Regions from separate parts of the Citricoccus sp. NPDC055426 genome, predicted to be linked through region 1. Evidence: riboswitches for the same ligand, from Rfam matches in the RefSeq annotation. Region 1 holds a riboswitch; each other region holds the start of a gene.
The links. A riboswitch is a leader RNA that binds a small molecule or an ion and turns the genes downstream of it on or off. The one in region 1 is predicted to bind S-adenosylmethionine.
Positions count from the first base shown of each region.

Region 2: it holds a riboswitch for S-adenosylmethionine, as region 1 does, so the genes downstream of both, AB0K08_RS01930 (MFS transporter) here and AB0K08_RS01415 (LLM class flavin-dependent oxidoreductase) in region 1, are expected to answer to the same signal.
Region 3: it holds a riboswitch for S-adenosylmethionine, as region 1 does, so the genes downstream of both, AB0K08_RS02540 (flavin reductase family protein) here and AB0K08_RS01415 (LLM class flavin-dependent oxidoreductase) in region 1, are expected to answer to the same signal.
Region 4: it holds a riboswitch for S-adenosylmethionine, as region 1 does, so the genes downstream of both, AB0K08_RS06195 (acyl-CoA dehydrogenase) here and AB0K08_RS01415 (LLM class flavin-dependent oxidoreductase) in region 1, are expected to answer to the same signal.

Region 1 covers NZ_JBFARZ010000001.1:302,368-308,032, reverse strand. Annotated here, with positions in the region: gene AB0K08_RS01430 (NADP-dependent malic enzyme) at 1-220, shown strand, start outside; gene AB0K08_RS01425 (winged helix DNA-binding domain-containing protein) at 244-1,374, opposite strand; gene AB0K08_RS01420 (YtxH domain-containing protein) at 1,558-2,037, shown strand; gene AB0K08_RS01415 (LLM class flavin-dependent oxidoreductase) at 2,186-3,589, opposite strand; SAM riboswitch class I at 3,651-3,742, opposite strand; gene AB0K08_RS01410 (anti-sigma factor) at 3,799-4,617, opposite strand; gene AB0K08_RS01405 (sigma-70 family RNA polymerase sigma factor) at 4,614-5,210, opposite strand; gene AB0K08_RS01400 (acyl-CoA dehydrogenase family protein) at 5,322-5,665, opposite strand, start outside.
Region 2 covers NZ_JBFARZ010000001.1:413,965-419,629, forward strand. Annotated here, with positions in the region: gene AB0K08_RS01915 (NDMA-dependent alcohol dehydrogenase) at 1-698, opposite strand, end outside; gene AB0K08_RS01920 (four-helix bundle copper-binding protein) at 840-1,250, opposite strand; gene AB0K08_RS01925 (DUF6480 family protein) at 1,324-1,581, opposite strand; gene AB0K08_RS01930 (MFS transporter) at 1,783-3,222, opposite strand; SAM riboswitch class IV at 3,243-3,359, opposite strand; gene AB0K08_RS01935 (glutathione peroxidase) at 3,507-3,998, opposite strand; gene AB0K08_RS01940 (organic hydroperoxide resistance protein) at 3,998-4,420, opposite strand; gene AB0K08_RS01945 (MarR family transcriptional regulator) at 4,459-4,896, opposite strand; gene AB0K08_RS01950 (hypothetical protein) at 4,941-5,588, opposite strand; gene AB0K08_RS01955 (DUF4287 domain-containing protein) at 5,619-5,665, opposite strand, start outside.
Region 3 covers NZ_JBFARZ010000001.1:556,094-561,758, forward strand. Annotated here, with positions in the region: gene AB0K08_RS02530 (aldo/keto reductase family protein) at 1-709, opposite strand, end outside; gene AB0K08_RS02535 (RNA-binding S4 domain-containing protein) at 719-1,108, opposite strand; gene AB0K08_RS02540 (flavin reductase family protein) at 1,141-1,698, opposite strand; SAM riboswitch class IV at 1,772-1,891, opposite strand; gene hisD (histidinol dehydrogenase) at 1,965-3,281, opposite strand; gene AB0K08_RS02550 (mechanosensitive ion channel family protein) at 3,378-5,087, shown strand; gene AB0K08_RS02555 (universal stress protein) at 5,251-5,665, opposite strand, start outside.
Region 4 covers NZ_JBFARZ010000003.1:84,344-90,008, reverse strand. Annotated here, with positions in the region: gene AB0K08_RS06205 (queuosine precursor transporter) at 1-587, shown strand, start outside; gene AB0K08_RS06200 (MmcQ/YjbR family DNA-binding protein) at 699-1,166, shown strand; SAM riboswitch class IV at 1,326-1,440, shown strand; gene AB0K08_RS06195 (acyl-CoA dehydrogenase) at 1,503-2,888, shown strand; gene AB0K08_RS06190 (acyl-CoA dehydrogenase family protein) at 2,885-4,195, shown strand; gene AB0K08_RS06185 (LLM class flavin-dependent oxidoreductase) at 4,268-5,659, shown strand.

The DNA.
Region 1 (5,665 bases):
CAACAACGTGCTGGCCTTCCCCGGCTTCTTCCGCGGCCTGCTGGACGCCGGCGCCTCGGACATCACGGACGAGATGCTCGTGGTGGCCGCCCGGGCCATCGCCGAGACCATCACGGATGAGGAGCTCAACCCGAGCTTCATCATCCCCTCGGTCTTCGATCCCGAGGTCTCGGTCCGCGTGGCCGACGCCGTGGCGCAGGTGGCCACACCCCGCGGCTGAGACCCCCGCGTCCGTGCCCCGGTTCAGCCCGGCAACCCCGCGCTGAGCCGGGGGATCGCGTTCGCCACCGGTGACGGCAGCGTCCCGAAGGGGTCCACCTCGACCGGTTCGTGGCGACGCGTGGACCGCTTCCAGGTCCCCACGGCGTGGCCCCGGTGCAGCACGGTGCCCTTGAACACGCCGTTCCCGCCGGGCACCACCCGGGCCTCCTCCGCCGTCGTCAACACGGCGGAACGGTCCTGGTAGCCCAACACGATCTCGTCGAACCCGGGCAGCAGCAGCGGTGCGGCGGTGGCCCGGGCCCGGTCCGCATAGCGGTCCGGCAGTCCGGCGGCCATCCAGTGCTCCCGGCCGCCGACGTCGGCCCCCTCCAGCTGGTCCGGCGCCTCACCAAGGATCTCGCGCAGGGCGGCGCGGGCCTGGGTCTTGCCCAGCTTGGACCACCAGCAGAAGTCCTCGAGGGTGGCCGGCCCGTGGGATCGCAGATAGCGCAGCAGCAGCTCGCGCAGCGCCTCGTCCCGGGTGCGCGCGGGCCGGGCAGCTGCGGTGGGGGCGCGGGCACCGATCCATTCCTGAACCAGCACGATCCGCTGCTGCTTGCCCTCGGTGGGTCCGAAGCACAGCACCCCGGTCAGGGCCAGGTAGAAGATCAGGTGGTAGCCGCGGCCGGACTCCACCGGGATCCCGCCCCGCGTCCAGGCCTCCAGCAACCCCGTGCGAGTCAGCCCGGTGCCGGCGAGCTCCCGGACGGCGATGGTCTCTGCGGCGCTCAGCGTGGCCTGGTCCAGGCCGAGTTCTCCGCGCCGACGGCCCGTGGCGGCGAGCATCTTCGGGGCGGTGAGGTCCAGGATCCACCCGAGGTCCTCGGACGCCACCACGAACAACGTGCCGCGCATCGGCCAGGACCGGACGAGGAGGCCGGCGTCATACGCCTGCCGGACGGCCGCCGTCGTGCCCCTGTTCGTGCCGCCGGCGGTACCGCCGGGCCCATCGGAGCCGGAACGCAGCGCCAGGGAGACGGTGGACCCGGGATGGTCCTGGCCCTGCGTGCAGGTCAGGGACCGAGCGGCCTCCGCGGGGGTGGGCCAGGGCTCGACCAGTCCCTGGGCGAGCAGGCGCATCCGGGCCACGACCTCCGGGGTGAGTGCGGGCATGATGCCTCCTTCGCTGGGGACAGTGTGCCACGGGCGGCCGCCGCCGGAGGATCCTGAAAAACCGCTAGGAATGCCCCGAGACTGCACTGGGTACAGATTGACCGCGGCCCGCACAGAGTGAAGACTCGGGGGCGTACCCGCGCGGTGGATCCCGCCCCGGGACGACGCCACAAAGGAGACACCATGAAGCGATTGATCACCCTCGGCATCGGCGCGGCCCTCGGTTACCTGCTGGGCAGCCGCGAAGGCCGGCAGAACCTGGACAAGTTCGCCAAGAACGCACAGAGCTTCTGGAATGACCCGAAGACGCAGGAGCAGGTCCAGCGCGCCACCTCCACCGTCAAGGAGCAGGCCCCCGGGGTGGCAGACCGGGCCGCCGGGCTGGCCGACAAGGCCACGGAGGCCGTGAAGGACAAGGCCCCGAAGCTGGCGGAGAAGGCGGACCAGGCCAACGCCGCCGTCCACACGGCCACCCAGAAGGGTGCCGACGCGACCCAGGGGCTGGCGGACAAGGCCTCAAGCGCCGCGGAGAAGTCGACCGGCAAGCATGCCGACTCTGACACCTCGAGCGGCAAGGCCACCGCGAAGTCCTCGAACGGCGACGTCCTCTCGGATCCGTCCCAGTCCCTCGAGACCGAGGGCGGCGGGCCCGACCGCTACTGATCCGGACCCGACCGACCACGGTCCACCACGCAAGAACCCCGGCCCCCGTTCAGGGGGCCGGGGTTCTTGCGTTCCCGCCGCCGACAGGCGCAAAGTGACCTGACCGTGTCACTTCGACGGGGGTCGGGTCACTTTGCGCCCGGAGGGGTCAGGCGTTCGCGCGGTTCCGCAGGGCGAACCGGGAGCCGTAGTGGTTCTGCGGCAGGTGGTCGCCCTGGCCGAAGAGCTTGTGGCGCATAGTGCCCTCGGTGTACTCGGTCTTGTAGCGGCCGAGCTTCTGCAGCTCCGGGACCACGAACTCCACGATGTCCTCGAAGGTGCCCGGGGTGATGTGGTAGGCGAGGTTGAAGCCGTCCACGTCCGTCTCGTCCTGGATCCGGGCGAGTTCGCGCGCCACAGTCTCCCCGGAGCCGACGATGACCGGGCCGAAGCCGCCCACGCCGCACCACTCGGCCAGCTTGCGCACGGTCCACTCGATCGAGTCGTCCCCGGAGGCCTTCTTGAAGGTCTCCACGGCGGACTGGATGGCGTTGGACTGGACGTCACCGATCGGCTCGTCGAGCTCGAACTCGGCCAGGTTGATGCCCATCCAGCCGGACATCAGCACCAGCCCGCCCTCCACGTCGATGTACTTCGAGAGCTCCTCGTACTTGGCGCGGGCCTCCTCGTCGGTGGCACCCGTGACGATCGTCTGCATGGACATCACGCGGACGTCATAGGGGTCACGGCCGGCCTCGACCAGGGACGTCCGGATCTTCGCGGTGGTGCCCCGGATCAGATCGTCCGTGGGCGAGTTGATGAACACGGCCTCGGCGTGCTTGCCGGCGAAGGCGCGGCCGCGGGTGGAGGCCCCGGCCTGGTAGATCACCGGGGTGCGCTGCGGGCTGGGCTCGGTGAAGGCGATGCCCGGGGTCTTGAAGTACCTGCCCTCGTGCTCGATCCGGTGCACCTTGGCCGGGTCGATGAAGACGCCGGACTCCTTGTCGTACTGCACCGCGTCGTCCTCCCAGGAGCCCTCGAGCAGCTTGTAGACCACGTCGAGGTACTCGTCGGCGTGGTTGTACCGCTCGTCGTGCTCCATCTGGTCCTGCTGGCCCATGTTGATGGCGGCGGAGGGCAGGTAGCCGGTGACCACGTTCCAGCCCACCCGGCCCTCGGTCAGGTGGTCCAGGGTGGCCAGGCGGCGGGCGAACGGGTAGGGGTGCTCGTAGGCGGTGCCGGCGGTGACGCCGAAGGTCAGGTTCTTCGTGACGGCGGCCATGGGCGGGACCACGAGCAGCGGGTCGTTGACCGGGACCTGGGTGCCGGCCTTCAGGGTGGCCTCGTCGGAGGATCCGTAGACGTCATAGGGGCCGAGGACGTCCGCGATGAACAGTCCGTCGAAGAGGCCCTTCTCCAGGGTCTGGGCCAGCCCGGTCCAGTAGCCCAGCGTGTTGTAGTCGCGGGCGTGGTCCTCCGGGTGGCGCCACAGTCCCGGGGACTGGTGGGCCACGCAGTTCATGTCGAAGGCGTTGAAGAGGATCTCCCGCCGGCCGGCGGAGGTGGTGGGCACGCCCTCGGGGAGGCGGGCGGAGGCTGCGGGTTCAGGGGTGGGGACAGACACGATGATGCTCCTTCCATCGGTTCTGGCGGTAGCACCTGTCCGGTCTCCCGGTGGTTGCTGCGGCGTCGTGGAGCCAGATCTCTCAGCCGCTCTGGATGGTTACCCGTAGATTCCACCACACCCGGAGGCCGCGGGACCACCCGCCGGGTCACGAGGAGTCACCCGGCGGCGAGGACCACGATCGGCTCGGTGGTCGGGGCCTCGGATCCGCCGTCCGGCTCCACGGTCACGGCCATCGCGGCGCCCGCGGGGACCTGCTGCATCCGGACCAGCGCGCGGCCGTCCTGGACCTGCAGCAGGCCCGCCGGCTGGGGCGGCTCCTCGCCCTGGATGGTCCACAGCTGGTAGTCGTGCCCCTCGGCGGGGTCCGGCAGGTCCCGGACGGCCAGCACGGCCTCACCGTTGGGCGCCATGGCGACCTCCGCCGCACCGCCCCCGGCCACGTCCGACTCGAGGCGCTGCGCCCCGTCCACCTGCAGGACCTGCTCGAGGGCGGTCACCTGCTCGCCCTCGGAGATCCCGGGGGCCTCGGCCCAGGGCTGGGTCACCAACAGGCCCACGGCGACGACGGCGGCCGCGGCCGCCGAGGCCACCGTCACCCACCAGCGGTTCCGGTCGGGCCGGCGCTGGGCGCGGTGCCGGTCCAGGTCGGCGGGACGGGAGCGCTCGGGTCCGGAGCCCTGCTGCGCGTCCTGTCCGATGCCGTCCACTTGGGTGCCGTCCACTTCGGTGCCGGCCACGGCACCCAGGACGCGGTCACGCAACCCGGCCGGGGGCTCGGCCGGCGTGCTGGCGGCCAGCCGGGCGACCGTGCCGTTCAGGGCATCGGCGCGGTCCCGCAGTCCCGGGTCGGCCTCCAGCCGCCGTTCGAGGTCTCGGCGTTCCTGGCCGTCCACGGCGTCCAGCGCCCAGGCGGCGAGAAGCGCGTCGTCCGGGCCGCCGTCGAACCCGCCCTCGAGTCCATCGCGGTGTGTCATGCCCCCACCCCCAAACAGTCCTGTAGTCGTTGCAGCGCGCTGCGCATCCGGGATTTCACGGTGGCCAGCTTGGCCCCCAGGCGTTCGGCGACCTCCCGGTAGGTCTGGCCGCCGTAGTAGGCCGCGGTCACGGCCTCGTACTCCAGCTCGGTCAGCGTGCCGAGGCACTCGTTCACGCGGTCCCGGTCCTCCACCGCCTCGAGGCGTTCGGCCGCGTCGTCATGGGCGCGGTCGAACGCGGCGGCCCCGGCCCGCTGCTCGCGGTCCCGGCTGGACTGGGTGGAGCGGATCAGGTCCACCGCCCGCCGGTGGGTGATGGAGCAGACCCAGCCGATCACCGAACCGCGAGCCGCGTCGAAGCGGTCCGCGGAGCGCCACACGTCCACGAGCGCCTCCTGGGTGACATCCGCGGCCAGGTCGGCGTCCCGCACCACCTTGCGGGCCAGCCCGTAGGCCACCGGTGCCACGTCGTCGTAGAACGCGGCGAAGGCCTCCTGGTCCCCGGCGGCGCTGCGCTGCAGCAGGCCCTTGAGGTGGCGGTCCCGTTCTCGGGGCCCGCGTTGCCCGGCGGTGGGCCCTGCCTCGCTCGTCATCTCCCCAGCCTAAGCGGCGCTGCCTCCCGTCTGTGTCCGCCCCGCGCCTGGTCCGGCGGGATATCCGGTGTTCGGAGCCGTGGGGCCCGCGGATGGGTCCGGTGAGGGACCTCACCCGGTTCCGGCGGCCCCCGTGGACAGGTAGGGCACGGGGCGGGTCCCGTTGACCTCCCAGTCGCCGACCATCCGGGCCATGAAGGCCGCCGGGTCATGGCTCGCGACGGTCCGGGCGTTGCGCCAGTGCCGGTCCAGCCGCAGGTCCGTGCTGGTCGCGGAGGCGCCCAGCGTGTCGAAGATGCGGGTGCAGGTGTCCAGCACCAGCCGCGGCACCATCACATGCGCCCGGTGCGCCGTCAGGGCGGCGCGGTGCATCGCCTCGGCCGCCGCGCCGCCGTCGTGCTCCTCCGCCTGATGCCCGACCCCGGCCCCGGCGCCTTCCAGCGCACCGTCCGGTG
Region 2 (5,665 bases), 110 kb from region 1:
GCGTGGGTGGCCCCCAGTTGCATGGCGGTCTCCCTCTTGAACGGCTCGGGATCCACGGCGATGATGTTCGCGGCCCCCGCATGGCGGGCCCCCTGGACGGCGTTGGAGCCGATCCCGCCGATCCCGTAGACGATCACGGTCTCACCGGCGCGGACGTCGGCGGCGTAGACCGCTGAGCCCCACCCCGAGGGGACGCCGCAGCTGACCAGGGCGGCCTTGTCCAGGGGGATGTCCTTCGGGATGGGGACCACCGAGTTCTGGTGGACGACCCCGTACTCGCTGAATGTGCCCAAGGAGTTCATGCCGCCGTACTGGCCGTGCTCCCCGGTGAAGACGAAGCGGTCCCCTGGCAGGTTGCCCACCAGGGCGTTCGCGCCCAGATCGCACAGGGCCTGCTGGCCGGTGGCGCACCAGCGGCACGTGCCGCAGTTGGGGATGAAGGAGCAGACCACGTGGTCGCCCTCCCGGACCCGCGTCACCCCCGGCCCGACCTTCTGGACGACAGCCGAGCCCTCGTGTCCGCCGACGAGGGGCAATCGTGCCTCGGAGTCGCCTTGCAGGATGTGGAGGTCGGAGTGGCACAGTCCCGAGTAGGCGTATCGGAGCAGGACCTCTCCGGGGCCGGGCTCGGAGAGGTCGAGCTCCTCGATCCGGAAGCCCTTGCCGGGTTCCACGATGACGGCGGCTTGGGTCTTCACATTTTCTCCTGGTGGGTCACATGACGTTCAGGCGCACTCCATGCACAGCCGCTGGAATGTGACCCGTATCACTGTGGACCCTAGGGAGGTGTAGTGGAGGGGGCAATGGCACTTTCACCTGGAAGAACGGAAGTCCTGTCCTCATCCCAATGACTCGAGCAGCTCGGCGCACGCCTGCTCGCACCGGCGGCACGCCTCGGCGCAGACCGTGCAGTGCGCGTGCATCTCGGCATGCTGGCCGCACTCATCGGCGCACACCCGGCACGCGGTCCGGCAGGCCTCGAGCAGGGCGCGGGTGGTCTCGGCATTGTTGCCGGTCTGGCGGGAGAGGACCCGGCCCGTGGCTGCGCAGAGGTCTGCGCAGTCCAGGTTGAACCGGATGCACTGCCGGAGGTCGGCGACGTTGTCCTCGGCCAGGCAGGCGTCCGCACAAGCGGTGCAGGTCTGGGCGCACTCGAAACACGCCTCGATGCACTGGGCCAGCTTCTCTCGGTCGATCGTGCCCAAGTCCTTCGGATAGGTCTCGAGCATCGAACTCACGTGATGGGTCATGACATCCTCCTTGGACGGGCCAGGTCGGTCGGCGTGATGAAACGATCGGTGGTGGCAACGCCTCGGCGGACGCTCAGAACAGTCCGGCGATCGAGCCGGCGATCCAGAAGCCGACGAAGACCAGGACCAGGACCAGCAGGGCCACCAGCCAGGCCTTGTTCTTGGCACCGACGCCTCGCTGGTCCTTGTCGAGCTCGTTGTTGGTGGGCTCCGCGCTGGTGCCCTCGGCTGGCGGGGTGTCCCCGTCGATGCTGTGGCCCGACGTCTCACGGGTGGCCTCGGCCGGGTTCTTGGAATGGCCTCGGGTCTCTTCGGGGTCGATGGTTGACACGGCTACCTGCCTCTTGCGGTCGGTCGTTCAGGGCGTGCGTACGCACAGGCTAACAAGGCCTCCGGCCTGCAGAGAGGGTAGGTCTGCGGTGCCTTTGAAGCACGACCCGCGGCCCAATGGCACCCAGATGCCTCCGGCCCATGACAGGCCGCGAGACCCGACTGACGCTGATTCCTGCCGCGGTAAGAGGTGACGCTGGCGTCAGGCGCGCAGTTGCTCTGCGGTAACGGGTCCGCTCGTGAGTGCCGCGAAAGCGGGGTCGGCATCTGGAGAAGGGCTCTTGAGCCGGTCCGGGTCCCACTTGATGAGGGTGGCGGTGAGGAAACCGACGAACGGCACGGCGGCCATGGCGACGATCGCGCCGGAGGTACCCAACCAGGCCTGCAGCAGCGGGAACAGGAACAGGCCCGCGGCCGCGCCGATGTTGCAGAAGGTGGTGGAGACGCCCATGCCCAGTCCGCGGAGGTGGCTCGGATACGCCAGTGCGGACAGGGCCGCACCGCCCGGGGCCGCCAGGCCTGAGTGGAAGAGGATAAACAAGGACGGCAGCAGGATGGCCACCGCCAGGGGAGCGGACTCGAGCGTGAGCCCGAAGACGACGAGGATCACCGCGCAGGCGGCGAAGCCGAGCTGGACGGCACCGCGGATGCGTAACCGGGACGCCAGCCCGGCTGCGGCGAAACCACCGACGATGCCCAGGACGTTGAACGCCGCGGCCCCGAGCGTGGCTCCCGCGAAGCTCTCTCCGAACAGGGTCAGGGCGATGATCGGTAGGTACCAGCCGATTGCGTAGTACTGGCAGGCTTCCGCGACCCAGGCGACGTTGGCCAGGATGGTGCGCCGCAGGTAGGGCGGGCGGAACAGCGTGGCCAGCCGGCCGGCGTCGTGCTGGGTCGTCTCGGTCGCCGCGCTGTCCGGGGCGGCGGTGACCTCGGCGCCGGGGAACTCGTACATCCGCTGCAGGGCGGCGGCGGCCTGGGCGTACCGGCCCTTGGAGGCCAGCCACCGCGGGGACTCCACCAGCACGGCCCGCTGGGAGACGAGGAGCGCCAGTGCGACGACGGCGCAGCTGCCCAGCAACCAGCGCCAGATCGAGGTGCCGACCCCGAGGTGGTAGATGCCGAAGGTGAAGAGCAGGTTGGTGGTGGTGGCCACATACCACATGCCCTGCCAGCGGTTGAGCTTGCTCTGGTGCCGTGCCGGCAGGAACTCGGAGATATAGGTCAGCAGCGCTCCGAAGTCCATGGCCCAGGCCACGCCGGCGAGCACGCGGGAGAGGATGAGGATCTCAAAGCTGCCCGCGGACAGTCCGATCACCATGGCGACCAGGGCGAAGGCCTTGGCTGCCAGGAGGATGTTCAGCCGCCCGAACTTGTCCGCCAGGCCTCCGGCGAAGGGGCAGACGAAGATCGCCACGAACATGTAGGTGCTCGTCACCAGGGAGACCTGGACGGGGCTCAGGCCCAACTCGCGGGTCAGCGGATCGAGACCGGAGGCGAGGGCCGCACCGGCGTAGGCCTCGAAGAACACCCCACCCAGGCCGAGGATCCACACCCACTTCATGGCCGGCCGGGTGCGGCCGATGTCCAGGCCGTGGACCACGGATGCCTCGGAGTCGATTCTCAGTGTGGACGTGCTCATGGCCTGTCTTCCCTACCTTGGCTCGCGTCTTGCCCGCACCAGTGGGCTGCGGGCCGAATCCTCACCTGGGGCACCCCACACGTGCGGAGGGTTGCCGGCCACGGAACCAGGGTTCGCTGTGTGTGGCACTCGTGATTCGCCGCCGACGCTATCGGCGGGGCGGGCCCGGGGCATGCCGGCGGTCTTGGTCCGTCATCCTGGCGGTGTTTGAGCCGATCACCCGGGTGCAGGGGACGGAGATGACGCCGTGAGACGCAGGGTGGCCTGCCAGGTTCTCCAGGACCTCAGCCCGCCGGCGCCTCCAGGGCCGCCTCGATCGCGCTGCGCATCTTCTCCGGTCCGGTGGCTGGCGCGAAACGCTCGATGACCCGCCCGTCCCGGCCGATGAGGAACTTGGTGAAGTTCCACTTGATGGCCCCGCCGAGCAGCCCGGAGGTCTCCTTGCGCAGCCAGCCGAATAGGGGGTGGGAGCCGGAGCCGTTGACGTCCACCTTGGCGAACATGGGGAAGTCGACCCCGTAGTTCAGCTGGCAGAACTCGCTGGCCTCGGCGTCCGTGCCGGGTTCCTGGTTCGCGAACTGGTTGCAGGGGAAGCCCAGCACCACCAGACCCCGGTCCTGGTACTCGGCGTAGAGCTCCTGCAGGCCCTCGTACTGGGGCGTCAGGCCGCACTTGCTGGCGGTGTTGACCACCACGGCCACCTGTCCGGCGTAGTCGGCGAGCGGCTGCTCCTGGCCGGCCACGGTGGGGGCGGCGAAATCGTACAGCGTGGGCATCAGTCCTGCACCACGTTCACGTGGACATCGATGTTGCCGCGGGTGGCGTTGGAATACGGGCACACCTGGTGGGCCTGGTCGGCGAGCTCCTGGGCCTGCTCGGCCGACAGGTTCGGCACCACCACCTCGAGGGTGACCTCGAGGCCGAAGCCGCCGGCGTCGTTGGGACCGATGCCCACGCGGGCACCCACGCTGGACTCGCCCAGGTCTGCCTTGGCCTTGCGGGCCACCATCTGCAGGGCGGAGTGGAAGCAGGCCGCGAAGCCGGCGGCGAAGAGCTGCTCGGGGTTGGCGCCGTCACCGGAGCCGCCCATCTCCTGCGGGACAGCCAGGTCCAGGCTGATGGTGCCGTCCGCGGTCTGGGTGCGGCCGTCGCGGCCGCCTCCGGTGGCCAGGGCCTCGGCGGTGTAGATGGTCTGCATGGTGGTCTCCTTCGGGTCGGGGTGGTGCTGTGAGTTGGTCAGCCGGCGCTCACGAAGCGCCGGGAGAGGTCCCGCAGCGCCAGCAGCTCGGGGCCGGAGAGCCCGACGGCGTCCAGCAGGCAACGCTGGACGTCCACCGCGCGCTCGCGGAGGGCGTCGCCCGCCTCGGTCAGGTGGACGGTCACGCGGCGGGAGTCCGCTTCCTGGCGCCGGCGGGTGATGAACCCGTGGGTGTCCAGGCGGCGCAGCAGCGGCGAGAGCGTGCCGCTGTCCAGGTGCAGGCGCGCGCCGAGCTCAGAGACGGACGGTCCATCCTGCTCCCAGAGCACCAACAGCACCAGGTACTGCGGGTAGGTCAGTCCCAGCTCGTCCAGCAACGGGCGGTAGGCCTGCTGTGCCGCGCGGGCCGCCGAATACAGGGCGAAGCAGACCTGTTTCTCCAGCTGCAGCGTGGGTGCAGTATCGGTGCCGCTCATGCAGAAAGTATTGCGCACAATTCAGTTGTGCGCAATGGAAATCTTCAGCCCGAGGCTTCCGGGCGGATCCGCACGGTGCTCGTCAACGTGGTCAGGCTGGGAAACCGCGGGGTGGAGCTGAATCCGAAGTCCGCCGGGGGATCCAGGTCCGCCAGGGCCCCCAGGTCCTCCCCATCCCACGTCGCACGAGAGGCGGCGAGGCGGTGCAGGTCCCGGGCGGCATACCACTCGGTGCGGTCGTTGCCAGCGGTGCCCAGGGTCCGCACCCCCGGCATCACCACCCCGGCCACCCGGTCGGTGATCCTGGCCATGGTCAGAGATGTTCCCACCGGGCCGGGCACCGCCCGCAGCAGATGCCCCAGGGCGTGGCGCCGCCCCACCTCGAAGTACCAGTCCAGCGGTCCGGCGGTGACGTGCCAGCGGGAGCCGGCGGCAGCGCCGGCGTCGGACCTCTGGATGCTGACCGGCACCTGCTGCACCTCGTCGAAAGTGTAGGTCGCGGAGACGAACTCGGCGACCCACTGATCAGGGGCCAGCAGGATGCGGTGCCCGTCCGGGCGCTGGATCATGACGTCCGCGAACATCCCGTGCGGGGACGCCGTCCAGCATCCGAGCACCAGTCGCATCCCGCCGGCGGTCCCGGCGCCGGCGATGTGGCCGGTGAACCTCAGGCGCGTGCCTCGATTACTCAACGGACGGCTTTCGGGCGGGGGCCGGTGTGATCACGCGGGTCTGCTGGACTGGCCATCCAGCCAGAGCACGTCCGACT
Region 3 (5,665 bases), 250 kb from region 1:
GGGCGCCGCCCTCGGTGTCCGCGCCCCTGGAGCCCTCCGGGGGCTGCTGGCCGGGCAGGTACTTGCCGGTGAGGATGCCGCCGGCCATGGGGGACCAGACGATCTGGGAGAGTCCGAGGTCCTCGCACGCCGGGATGACCTCGGGTTCGATGACCCGCCACAGCATGGAGTACTGCGGCTGGCTCGAGATGAGCTGGAAGCCCAGCTGGGAGGCCATGGCGTGGGCTTCCCGGATCTTGTCCGCCGGCCACTCGGAGACCCCGATGTACAGGGCCTTGCCGGCGCGGACGACGTCCGCGAAGGCCTGCATGGTCTCCTCCAGGGGCGTCTCCACGTCATAGCGGTGGGCCTGGTAGAGGTCCACGTAGTCCATCTTCAGCCGCTGCAGGGAGCCGTTGATGGACTCCATGATGTGCTTGCGGGAGAGCCCGGTGTCATTGTGGCCCCTGGGACCGGTGGGCCAGTAGACCTTGGTGAAGACCTCGAGGGACTCGCGGCGCTGACCCTGCAGGGCCTCGCCGAGGACGGACTCGGCCTTGGTGTTCGCGTAGACATCCGCCGTGTCGAAGCTCGTGATGCCCTGGTCCAGGGCCTCCTTCACGCAGGCGTGCGCCGTCTCGTTCTCGACCTGGGAGCCGTGGGTGAGCCAATTGCCGTAGATGATCTCGGAGATCTTGAGTCCGCTGTTGCCGAGGTATCGAAATTTCATGGATTCACCCTAGTCGGACTCGGTGCGCCGCCGGAGCTGGTCCAGCTGCCGGCGCTCCCGCTTGGTCGGGCGTCCGGCCCCGCGGTCCCGGCGCGGCACGGCCATCAGCTCCCGGGGCACGGGCTCGGGGGAGTGGTCGATGTAGTGGCGGACGGCCTCCGGGGCGCCGACGCGTTTGGCCAGCAGACCGGTGACCTCGAGGATGCGCTCCCGGCCGGGCTGGCGCAGCCGGATGGTGTCCCCGGGGCGCACCGCCTGTGAGGCCTTGGTGGGCTGCCCGTTCAGCCGGACGTGCCCGGCCCGGCAGGCGGCGGTGGCCGCCGAGCGTGTCTTGTACATGCGCACGCCCCAGAGCCAGGCGTCCAGGCGGACCTGGGCGGGGGCGCTGGGCTGTGGCATGCCTGTGGAGTCTACCGGGGCTACTGGTCCGGCTACTGGTTGCCCTCCGCGGTGCGCAGGTTGCGGAACGCGGAGCGGTGGAACACGATCGGCTCGTGCTCGGAGGAGTGGTCATGCACGCCGTGGACCTCGAGCAGGACCATGGTGTGGTCACCGGCCGGCAGCTCGGCGTAGACGGTGGTGTCCAGCCACAGGGCGGCACCGTTCAGGAGCAGGGCGCCGTGGTCCGTGGCGCGGACGTCCAGCCCGGCGAAGCGGTCGCCCTCCTTGGAGGCCAGCTGGCGGCACACACTGGTCTGGCCCTCGCCGAGGATGGAGATCCCGATGCGTTCCGCCTGCTTCAGCCGCGGCCAGGTCCGGGAGGTGTTCTGCACCGCGACCGACACCAGGGCCGGCTCGAGGGAGACCCCGACGGTGAACGACGAGGCCACGAGCCCCTCCTTGACACCGTGGGCCACGCCGGCCAGGGCCGCCACGCCGGAGGGGAAGTGGGAGAAGGCGGCGCGCAGGGTCTCGGTGGACAGCTCGCGGTCGAGGTCACGGTCCAGGGCGGCGGTCGGGTGCAGTTCGTGGGTAGCCAGAGCGGTCATGTTCGGTCCTCCGTTCGACGGCGGATCTGCCCCGCGGCGCCCGCGGAGAGTACTCCGAACGGCACCGGCAGAAACGCGGTACTTGCCTGCCGGCGCATCCGGTAGGCCGAATCCTCACCTGGAGCACCCCACTACTGCGTGAAGAGGGTTGCCGTCCCGCAAGCCAGGGCTGTAACAGCGGGAACTCGTGATTCTGTGTCCAGAGTAACGAGGCCCGGCTGGGACGGTCAAAGGTTTTTCCGAACTGTGAACCCCCGTGACCTGCTTCAGCGGAAGCGGAGGGAGACGGCCTCGCCGTGGGCGGGCAGGCCCTCCGCCGTGGACAGGGCGGAGATGTTGGCGTCCAGGTCCTTCAGGCCGGTCTCCGTGTAGCGGATCAGCTGCTGCAGGCGCAGGAAGCTCACGGTGTTCAGCCCGGAGGAGTACCGGGCGGAGCCGCCGGTGGGGAGCACGTGGTTGGAGCCGGAGGAGTAGTCGCCCAGCGGCACCGGGGAGTACGGGCCCACGAACACGGCGCCGGCGTTGCTCACCCGGCGGGCCGTGGCCAGCGCGTCCACGGTGTGCACCTCGAGGTGCTCGGCGGCATAGGCGTCCGCCACGGCCAGCGCCTCGTCCAGGGTGTCCACCAGCAGGATCCCGGACTGGGGGCCGCCCAGGGCCTGGCGGATCTGCTCCTCGTGGAAGGAGCCGGGCACCTGTGCCTCGACCTGCTCCGCCACGTCCCGGGCCAGCTCGGGGGAGGTGGTGATCAGCACGGAGCCGGCCATCGGATCGTGCTCCGCCTGGCTGATCAGGTCCGCGGCCACCCAGCGGGCGTCGGCCGTGCCGTCGGCCAGGACCGCGATCTCGGTGGGCCCGGCCTCGGCGTCGATGCCGATGGTCCCGAGCAGGGCGCGCTTGGCGGCCGCCACGAAGATGTTGCCCGGCCCCGTGACCATGTCCACGGGGGCACACAGCCGCGCGCCGGCGTCGTCCGCCACGCCGTAGGCGAACATGGCCACCGCCTGGGCGCCGCCCGCGGCGTAGACCTCGTCCACGCCGAGCAGGGCGCAGGCGGCCAGGATCACGGGGTGCGGCAGGCCGCCGAAGTCCTTCTGCGGCGGGGACGCGACGGCCAGGGAGGGCACCCCCGCGGCCTGGGCCGGGACCACGTTCATCACCACGGAGGAGGGGTAGACGGCGCGGCCGCCGGGCACGTACAGGCCCACCCGGTTCACCGGGACCCAGCGGTTCTCCACCACGGCGCCCTCGGCGAGCTCCACCTCGGACCCGGGCGGGAACTGGGCCGCGTGGACGGCGCGGGCGCGGCTGATGGACTCCTCGAGGGAGGCACGGACGGCCGGGTCCAGGGTCTCGAGCGCCTCGGCGATCCGGTCGGCCGGGACCCGCAGGGACGGGGGCCGGACGCCGTCGAACTGCTCGCCCAGCTCCAGCACGGCGGAGGCGCCCTCGGTCCGGACCCGCTCGAGGATCGGCAGCACCTTCGGCACGGCGGCGGCCACGTCCACCTCCGCGCGGGGCAGCACGGTGGCCGGATCGTAGTCGCGGCCGCGCAGGTCCGTGGTGGCAAGCAGGGCAGGCATGGGTGGGGCTCCTGGGAGGCAGGGGGTTCGGCAGGTTCAGCGTCCATTCTCCACCTGTTCAGGATCGTCCAAGTGCGGGATGACAGACTGGGAACCATGCTCAGTCTGTCCCCCCTCTCCGAGATGCCCGCCGTCCTGACCTCCGCGGGGGGTGTGGCGGAGGCGGCCGCCGAGCCCGCCGGAACCTCCGGCCCGTCCCCCGAGAACGTCCCGGACAGCGTCCGGGAGGGCGCCGAGGGCGCGGTGGACTCGCTCGGCCCGTTCTGGGGAATCCTCTCCACGGTGGCGATCGCGGTGGCGATCGCGGTCGCCGTGGTGGTGGTCGGCTGGTTGCTGCTGAACACCGTGCTGCGCCGCAAGCCCGGGATGCGCAGTCAGGTCGCCAAGTGCCGCATCCCGATCCTCGCCGCGGCCGTGCTGCTGGCGGCCCGGATCGCCCTGGGCCTGACCGCCTCCGGCTACCCCTGGTTCAACGGTGTGAACTTCCTGCTGATGGCCGGGATCGTCGGCTCGCTCGCCTGGCTGGCCTTGCGGATCGTGCAGATCGTGGAGGAGCGGCTGCTCGGCAGGTACGCCTCGGAGGGCGTGGACGACCGTCGTGACCGCAAGATCCGCACCCAGACCGTGCTGCTGCGCCGCGTGATCCAGGCCGCGATCATCGTGATCGCCGTGTCCGTCATCCTGCTGACCATCCCCCAGGTCCGCGCCGTCGGCGCCGGGCTGCTGGCCTCGGCCGGCGTGATCTCCGTGGTGGCCGGCCTCGCGGTGCAGTCCACCCTGACCAACGTCTTCGCCGGGATCCAGCTGGCCTTCACGGACGCGATCCGCGTGGGTGACGTGGTGATCGCGGACGGGGTCTACGGGACCATCGAGGACATCACCCTGTCCTACGTGGTGGTCAAGATCTGGGACGGCCGCCGGGTGATCTACCCCTCCAGCCACTTCACCACCACCCCGTTCGAGAACTGGACGCGCACCGGCTCCGCCCTGTCCGGGACCGTGGAGATCGACGTGGACTGGAGGGCCCCGGTGGACGCCACCCGCGAGCGCCTCAAGGCCCTGCTCGAATCCACCGAGCTGTGGGACGGCAAGGACAGCTCCATCCAGATCAGTGAGGCCCTGAACGGCACCATGAAGCTGTGGGTGGCGGTCTCCGCCCGCAACGCCGGCGACCTGTGGGACCTGCGCTGCCTGGTGCGCGAGGACCTCGTCACCTTCCTGCGTAGCGAGCACCCCGAGGCCATCTACGCCCAGCGCTTCGCCGAGGCGCCGGCCCTCGCGCCCGTCGGCGTGGACTCCGGGGCGTCCGGGGAAGCGGCTGGTGGTGCCGCGGACGGCTCGGCCTCGGCCGGCGCCGCCGGCACGGCCGGCTCCGCGCCGGATCAGGGGCACGACGCCGGCCCGGCCGGTTCCGCGTCCGGCACCGGTTCTGGGGCCGGTACCGGTACCGGCACCGGCATGGGGCAGCAGCCCCGCACCCCCACCAGCCCGCTGCCGTGGGTCGAGGCGGGGGCCGAGGCAGGTCAGGACCGTCAGCCCGCCGACACCGGGACCACGGCGGCCGTCACGGGCTCCACCCCGTTGACCAGGTCCAGCGACGACTCCTCCGTGTTCACCGGCTCCATCAGCGCGGTGGAACGCAACCGCGAGTTCGCCGGCCCGGGCGAGGCCGCCTTCGCCGAGCGCAAGGAGAAGGCCGCCCAGGCTGAGGGAACCGAGGGGACTGACGCGGACGAGGAGACCACCGGGCGCAAGGGCCCGGACGAGGGGCCCGACGGCGGCCCCGCAGGCCCCGGCTCCGACTGACCCACCCCGGCGTTTTGAGGGCAATCCCACGGCACCCCGGCGTTTTGAGCGCAATCCTCACGCCAACCTGGCGCTTTGGGGGCAATCCTCAGGAGTGGGATTGCCCTCAAAGCGGGATTGCCCTCAAAGTGAAGGGGCCGGGCGGGAGGCCGGAGCCGTCCGGCTACGGGCGGTCGGCCGGGCCGGCGCCGGGCGGGGTGTCCACAGCGGCGCCGGGGCCGCTGATGGCGGCGGGCTCGGTGGCGGCGGTGAGGTCCTCCGGCGGAGCCTCGTCGATCACGCCGGTGGGCTTGGCCGGGTTGTCCTTGACGCAGAGCACGGGCTGGTCGAGTTCCTTGAGCAGCCCGTCCGAGACGGAGCCCATGACGAAGCGCCCGAAGGTGCCACGGCGCTTCATGCCGATCACCACCACGGAGGGCTGGACCTCGTCCGCCACGTCCTTGAGCTCGTCCAGCGTGGACCGGCCCCGGGCGTACTGGCGGAACTCCGCGGCGATCCCGGAGGCGTCGAGGACGGCCTGCAGCTGGTGCTGCTGCTCCTCCGTGACCATGTAGTCGTGTTGGTGCGCGCCGCCCGGT
Region 4 (5,665 bases), on a different contig from region 1:
TCATCCTGTCCAACCTCGGGGCCTCGAAGGGCGTCATGTTCGGGCCGATCGTCACCGACGGCGGCTTCTTCCTCTTCCCGCTCGCCTACATCGTGGGGGACGTGGTCTCCGAGGTCTACGGCTTCAAGGCCTCCCGCCGGGCCATCGTGACCACCTTCGCGCTCTCGGTCTTCGCGGCGGTCTGCTTCTGGGTCATCATCGGGCTGCCCGGTGCCGAGTGGTACGACGGCCAGGACGCGCTCGTGCGCACCCTGGCCCCCGTGCCGCTGATCGTGCTGGCCTCCCTGCTGGGCTTCCTGGTCGGGCAGCTGGCCAACTCCTGGCTCATGGTCCGGATGAAGCGGCGCTCCGGTGAACGCCTGCTCTTCGGCCGGCTCGCAGCCTCCACCCTGGTGGGCGAGTTTCTGGACACGCTCGTCTTCTGCTCCATCGCCGCCGGCGTCATCGGCATCACCGACGTCCCGACCTTCCTCAACTACGTGCTCGTGGGCTTCGTCTTCAAGTCCGTGGTGGAGATCGTGCTCTCCCCGGTGACCATGTGGGTCATCGGCCGGGTCAAGAGGGCCGAACCCGCCTACTCCGCCTGACCCCCTGGGCGCACAGTGACCTCACCCCCACCGACGTGACGCGGTCTGGTCACCCCGTGCCCCGGGAACAGGGGCTTTCATCGGACGCCGCGGGCCGTGACACTGATGCGCATGGCCCACCCAAAGATGTACGACGACGGCGACCTCCACTTCCAGCGCGTCCGCGCCGTGGCGCTGGACCTCCCCGAGGCGCAGATGAAGGTCTCCCACGGTCGGCCGGCGTTCTTCACCACCACGGTCTTCGCGTACTACGGGACCTCGGTGAAGGCGGCGGCCGCAGGGGGCGACACCCCGCTGCCACCCGGCGGCCGCCGGAGCGGGGACTGGGAGGGCTACCTGCAGTATCCCCGCGCCCTGGTCATCAAGCCCGAGGGCTCCGACCTCGACTTCCTGGAGCAGGATCCCCGCGCCTTCCGCCCGGCCTACCTGGGCGCGAGCGGGTGGTTCGCCATCGACCTCTCGGCCCTCGACCCGGGCGCCGATGATGACGACGAAGGCTGGGCCGAGGTCGCCGAATGGCTGGAGGCCAGCTACCGGCTGACCGCCCCGGCCCGCTGCGTGAGGGCGCTCGACGCCTGAACGCTGGGCCTGATCGGGCCCGTCATCCCCCGTCACACAGGAGCGGTTGGGGCCGCTCCGGCCCCGACGTGGCGGATCGGGGCCGGAAGATGACGGCGCAGAACGGTTCATGACGACATGGTTGGCAGGCCCGGACCGCCTCCCTAGTGTTGACCTCGGAATCACGAGATCCGGTGCGAAGCCCTGGCTGGCCGGACGGCAACCCTCTCACCGTAGTGGGGTGCTCCAGGTGATGATTCGGCCCCCGGGGACCGCCGCGGGGCAAGTACGGCATCACCGCAACCGCATGCCCCGCATCGCGCGTCTCCGGTGTGCCATGGATGACAGGGACCACCCATGCCGGACAGCACTCAAACCAACACCACCACCACCCCCGACGCCGGCCCCGCCGGCCAGTTGCCCACGTTCGAGGACCTGCGCGCGGCCACCGCCGCCTCCGGACCGACGGACGCCCAGCTCACCGCACATTTCGCCCCGGTCTTCGCGGCCGTCGCCGCGGGCACCGCCCAGCGCGAGCTGGACCACGAGCTGGCGTTCGCGGCCATCGAGTACCTGCGCGGCGCGGGCTTCACTCGGGTCCGCCTGGGCCGGCAGTACGGAGGCATCGGGGCAAGCCTGCCCCAGCTGGCCGAGCTGCTGGTGGACCTGGCCGCCGCGGACCCCAACCTGCCGCAGGCCCTGCACGGGCACTTCATGTTCACCGAGCAGCACGAGAACGAGTCCCAGGGCGCGGTCTCCGAGTGGTGGCTGGCCGAGGTGGCAGCGGGCCGGATCTTCGGCAACGCCCTGGTGGAGCTGCCGCCGTCCGCCGGCCAGCGCCCCGTGCACTGGATCGACGCGGACCCGGACACCGTGCAGGCGGCCGCCGCCACCGGCACCACCGAGGTGGCCCGGCTCACCGGGGACAAGTTCTACTCCACCGGGGCGGTCTTCGCCGACTACCTGCTGGTCTCGGCCATTAAGCCCGGTTTCGAGGAGGACGGCCCGGTGTTCGCGATCATCGACGCCCGGGATCCCGGCGTGCAGCGGATCGACGACTGGAACGGCTTCGGCCAGCGGCTCACCGCCTCCGGCACCACGACGCTGGACCATGTCCCCGTGCAGGCCCAGCGCACCCAGGAGTTCAACGTGCCCACCGGGGTCCTGGCGTACACGGTGCTGTGGCTTGTGCTGACGGCCACCCAGGCCGGGATCGGGACCACCGCCCTGGGCGAGATCACCGCCTTCGTGAGGGGCCGGCGTCGTACCTATGACCACGCCGCGGCGGAGACACCGGCGGAGGACCCGCTGGTGCACCAGGTCATCGGCGCGGTCTCCGCCAAGGTCGCCGCCGCCCGGCAGATCGTCCGTGGCGCCGCGGCCGTGGTGGAGGAGTCCTACGTCCAGGTCCGCGGCCACATCGACCTGGAGGACCCGGTGGTCGTGCAGGCCCACACCCGGGCCAACATCACCCTGTCCGAGGCCTCGCTCGTGGTGTCCGAGCTGATCCTGGACGCCACGAACCTGATCTTCGAGACCGGCGGCGCCTCCGCCACCGACGCCTCGAGACAGCTGCACCAGCACTGGCTCAACGCCCGCACCGTCGCCAGCCACACCCCGCTGATCTATCGCACCCAGGCGATCGGCGCCTACCGCCTCCACGGGACCGTCCCGCCGTTCCACTCCACCGCCCGCAACTCGGCCCCGGCCGCAACCCCTTCCGCCACCACCCCAGGAGCATGATGACTGCCACCACCCTGTCCACCCCGTCCACCCCGCCCACCGCGTCCAGCCTGACTTCCCGTCCAGGCCAGGCCTCCGAGGCCTACCGGACCGCCCGGGAACGCCTCACCCCGGTGTTCGCCGAGATCGCGGCCAGCGCCGCCCAGCGGGAGGCCGACCGGCACATCGACCGCGGCGCCGTCCGGGCCCTCGCCGAGGCCGGGTTCACCTCCCTGCGGGTCCCGGTGGAGTACGGGGGGTCCGGGCTGACCTTCGCCGAGCAGGCGCCGCTGATCCTCGAGCTGGCCGCGGCGGACTCCAACCTCGTCCAGGCGCTGCGGGCGCACCTGATCAACCAGGAGAACGTGCTGGGCCACCCGGATGAGGCCCTGCGCCAGCGGTGGCTGCGCCGCCTCGGTGAGGGGGCCGTCGTCGGCAACGCCGTGACGGAGATCAACAACGCGGTGGGCCAGGGGACCACCACCCTGGTCCAGGACGTGGCCGGGACCTGGCGGCTCAACGGCACCAAGTACTACTCGACCGGCACGCTGTACGCGGACTGGATCATCGTGGCCGCGGTGGACGCGGCGGGCGAGGAGATCGCCGCCACGGTGCCCGTGGACGCGGCGGGGGTCACCCTGCTGGACGATTGGGACGGCTTCGGCCAGCAGCTGACCGCCTCGGGGACCACGGTGTTCGCGGACACCCCGGTGGCGGCCGAGGAGGTCTACGCCGGCGGCCTGGATGACGGCACCCGCGTGGCCACCGGGCAGGCCAGCTGGCAGTTCCTGCACCTGGCGGCGCTGACGGGCATCGCCGAGGCGATCGTGAGGGACGGCGCAGCATACGTGGCCGGCCGCCGTCGTTCCTTCAGCCACGGTGCCGCCGAGCTGCCGCGCGAGGACGCCCAGGTGCTCCAGGTTGTGGGCGAGCTCTCCGCCGCCGCCTTCGGGGCACGGGCCGCGTTCGACTCCGTGGTCACCGCCCTCGGCGGCATCCTCGAGCGCGAGGCCGCGCTGACGGACGGCGGGCAGCTGCCGGAGCAGGACGTGGACGAGCTGTACGTCCGCGTCTACCAGGCCCAGCAGGTCATCGCGAAGACCGTGCTGGCCGCCGCCACCCAGCTCTTCGAGGTGGGCGGGGCCACCGCCCTGAGCCAGACGAAGCGGTTGGACCGGCACTGGCGCAACGCTCGCGTGCTGGCCAACCACAACCCGCTGATCTACCGGGCCCGGCTGCTCGGCGACTGGGAGGTCAACGGCACCGGCCCCGAGCGCTCCTACCGCGTCGGCTCCGCCCCGGCCACGCCAACCCCGGGCGCAAAGTGACCCCACCCCCACCGGAGTGACGTGGTCTCGTCACTCCGTGCCCAACCCCTCACGAACCCTCAGGAGAACCCCATGAGCACACCCCTGCACTTCAACGCCTTCGTCATGAACACCACGAGCCACATCCACCACGGCCAGTGGCGCCGCCCTGACGCCGGCCAGACCGAGTTCACGGACGTCAACACGTGGATCAACCTCGCCCGGACCCTCGAGGCCGCCAAGTTCGACGCCATGTTCTTCGCCGACGTGGTGGGCCACTACGGGGACGCGGACGCCGACTACTCCGTCTACGTCAACGAGGGACTGCAGATCCCCTCCAACGACCCCACCGTGCTGCTCGGGGCGCTCGCCGTGAGCACCGAGCACATCGGACTGGCCACCACCTCGAACGTGTTCCAGTCCCACCCGTTCCAGTTCGCCCGCCAGCTGTCCACGCTGGACCACATCTCCGGCGGCCGGATCGCCTGGAACATTGTGACCGGCACCCAGGACAACGGCTCACGCAACTTCGGCCTGCCCCGGCTGACCGATCACGCCGAGCGCTACGCCTGGGCCGAGGAGTACGTGGACGTCACCTACAAGCTCTGGGAGGGGTCCTGGGACGAGGGCGCCGTGGTCAAGGACCGGGACGGATCCCGGTACTCGAACCCGGCGAAGGTCCACAAGATCCATCACGTCGGTGAGCGGTACACCGTGGAGGGCCCGCACCTTCCCTCCCCGTCCCCGCAGCGCACCCCGCTGCTGTACCAGGCCGGCTCCTCGGCCTCGGGGCGGGACTTCGCCGCCCGCAATGCAGAGGCCGTGTTCATCATCGCGGCGAGCCCGGAGATCGCCCGGCAGCAGATCGAGGACACCCGGCGCCGCGCGGTGGAGGCCGGGCGCGCACCCGAGGACATCACGTTCTACCAGGGCCTGAGCTTCGTCATCGGCGAGACCGAGGAGGAGGCCCACCGCAAGCTCGCGGAGTACGAGCAGTACGCCTCCGTGGACGGCTACCTGGCCCACGCCGCCCTGGTGGACCCGGACGGTCGGGTCTACCCGCCGGACACCCCGCTGTCCGAGCTGAACACGAATACGCAGAAGGGCTTCGCCGAGTGGACCTCCAAGGCCATCACGGACCGTGAGCCCGTGGTCGCGGACGTGGCGTGGCGCAGCCACCGCAACAACCGCATCGTCGGCACCCCCGAGCAGATCGCGGACCAGCTCGAGGAGTGGCAGGCCGCCGGCGTGGACGGCATCAACGTCATCAACTGGGTCATCCCCGGCTCCTTCGAGGAGTTCGCGGATAAGGTCCTGCCGGTGCTGCGCGAGCGGGGCCTGGCCCAGTCCGAATACGCCCCGGGCACGCTGCGGCAGAAGCTCTTCGGCCGGGACCGCCTCCCGGCGACCCATCCGGCCGCCTCCTACCGCGGGGCCTTCGCCCGCGACTCCCAGCGTGAGGAATCCGTCCCCGCCGGGGCCTGAGCCCGC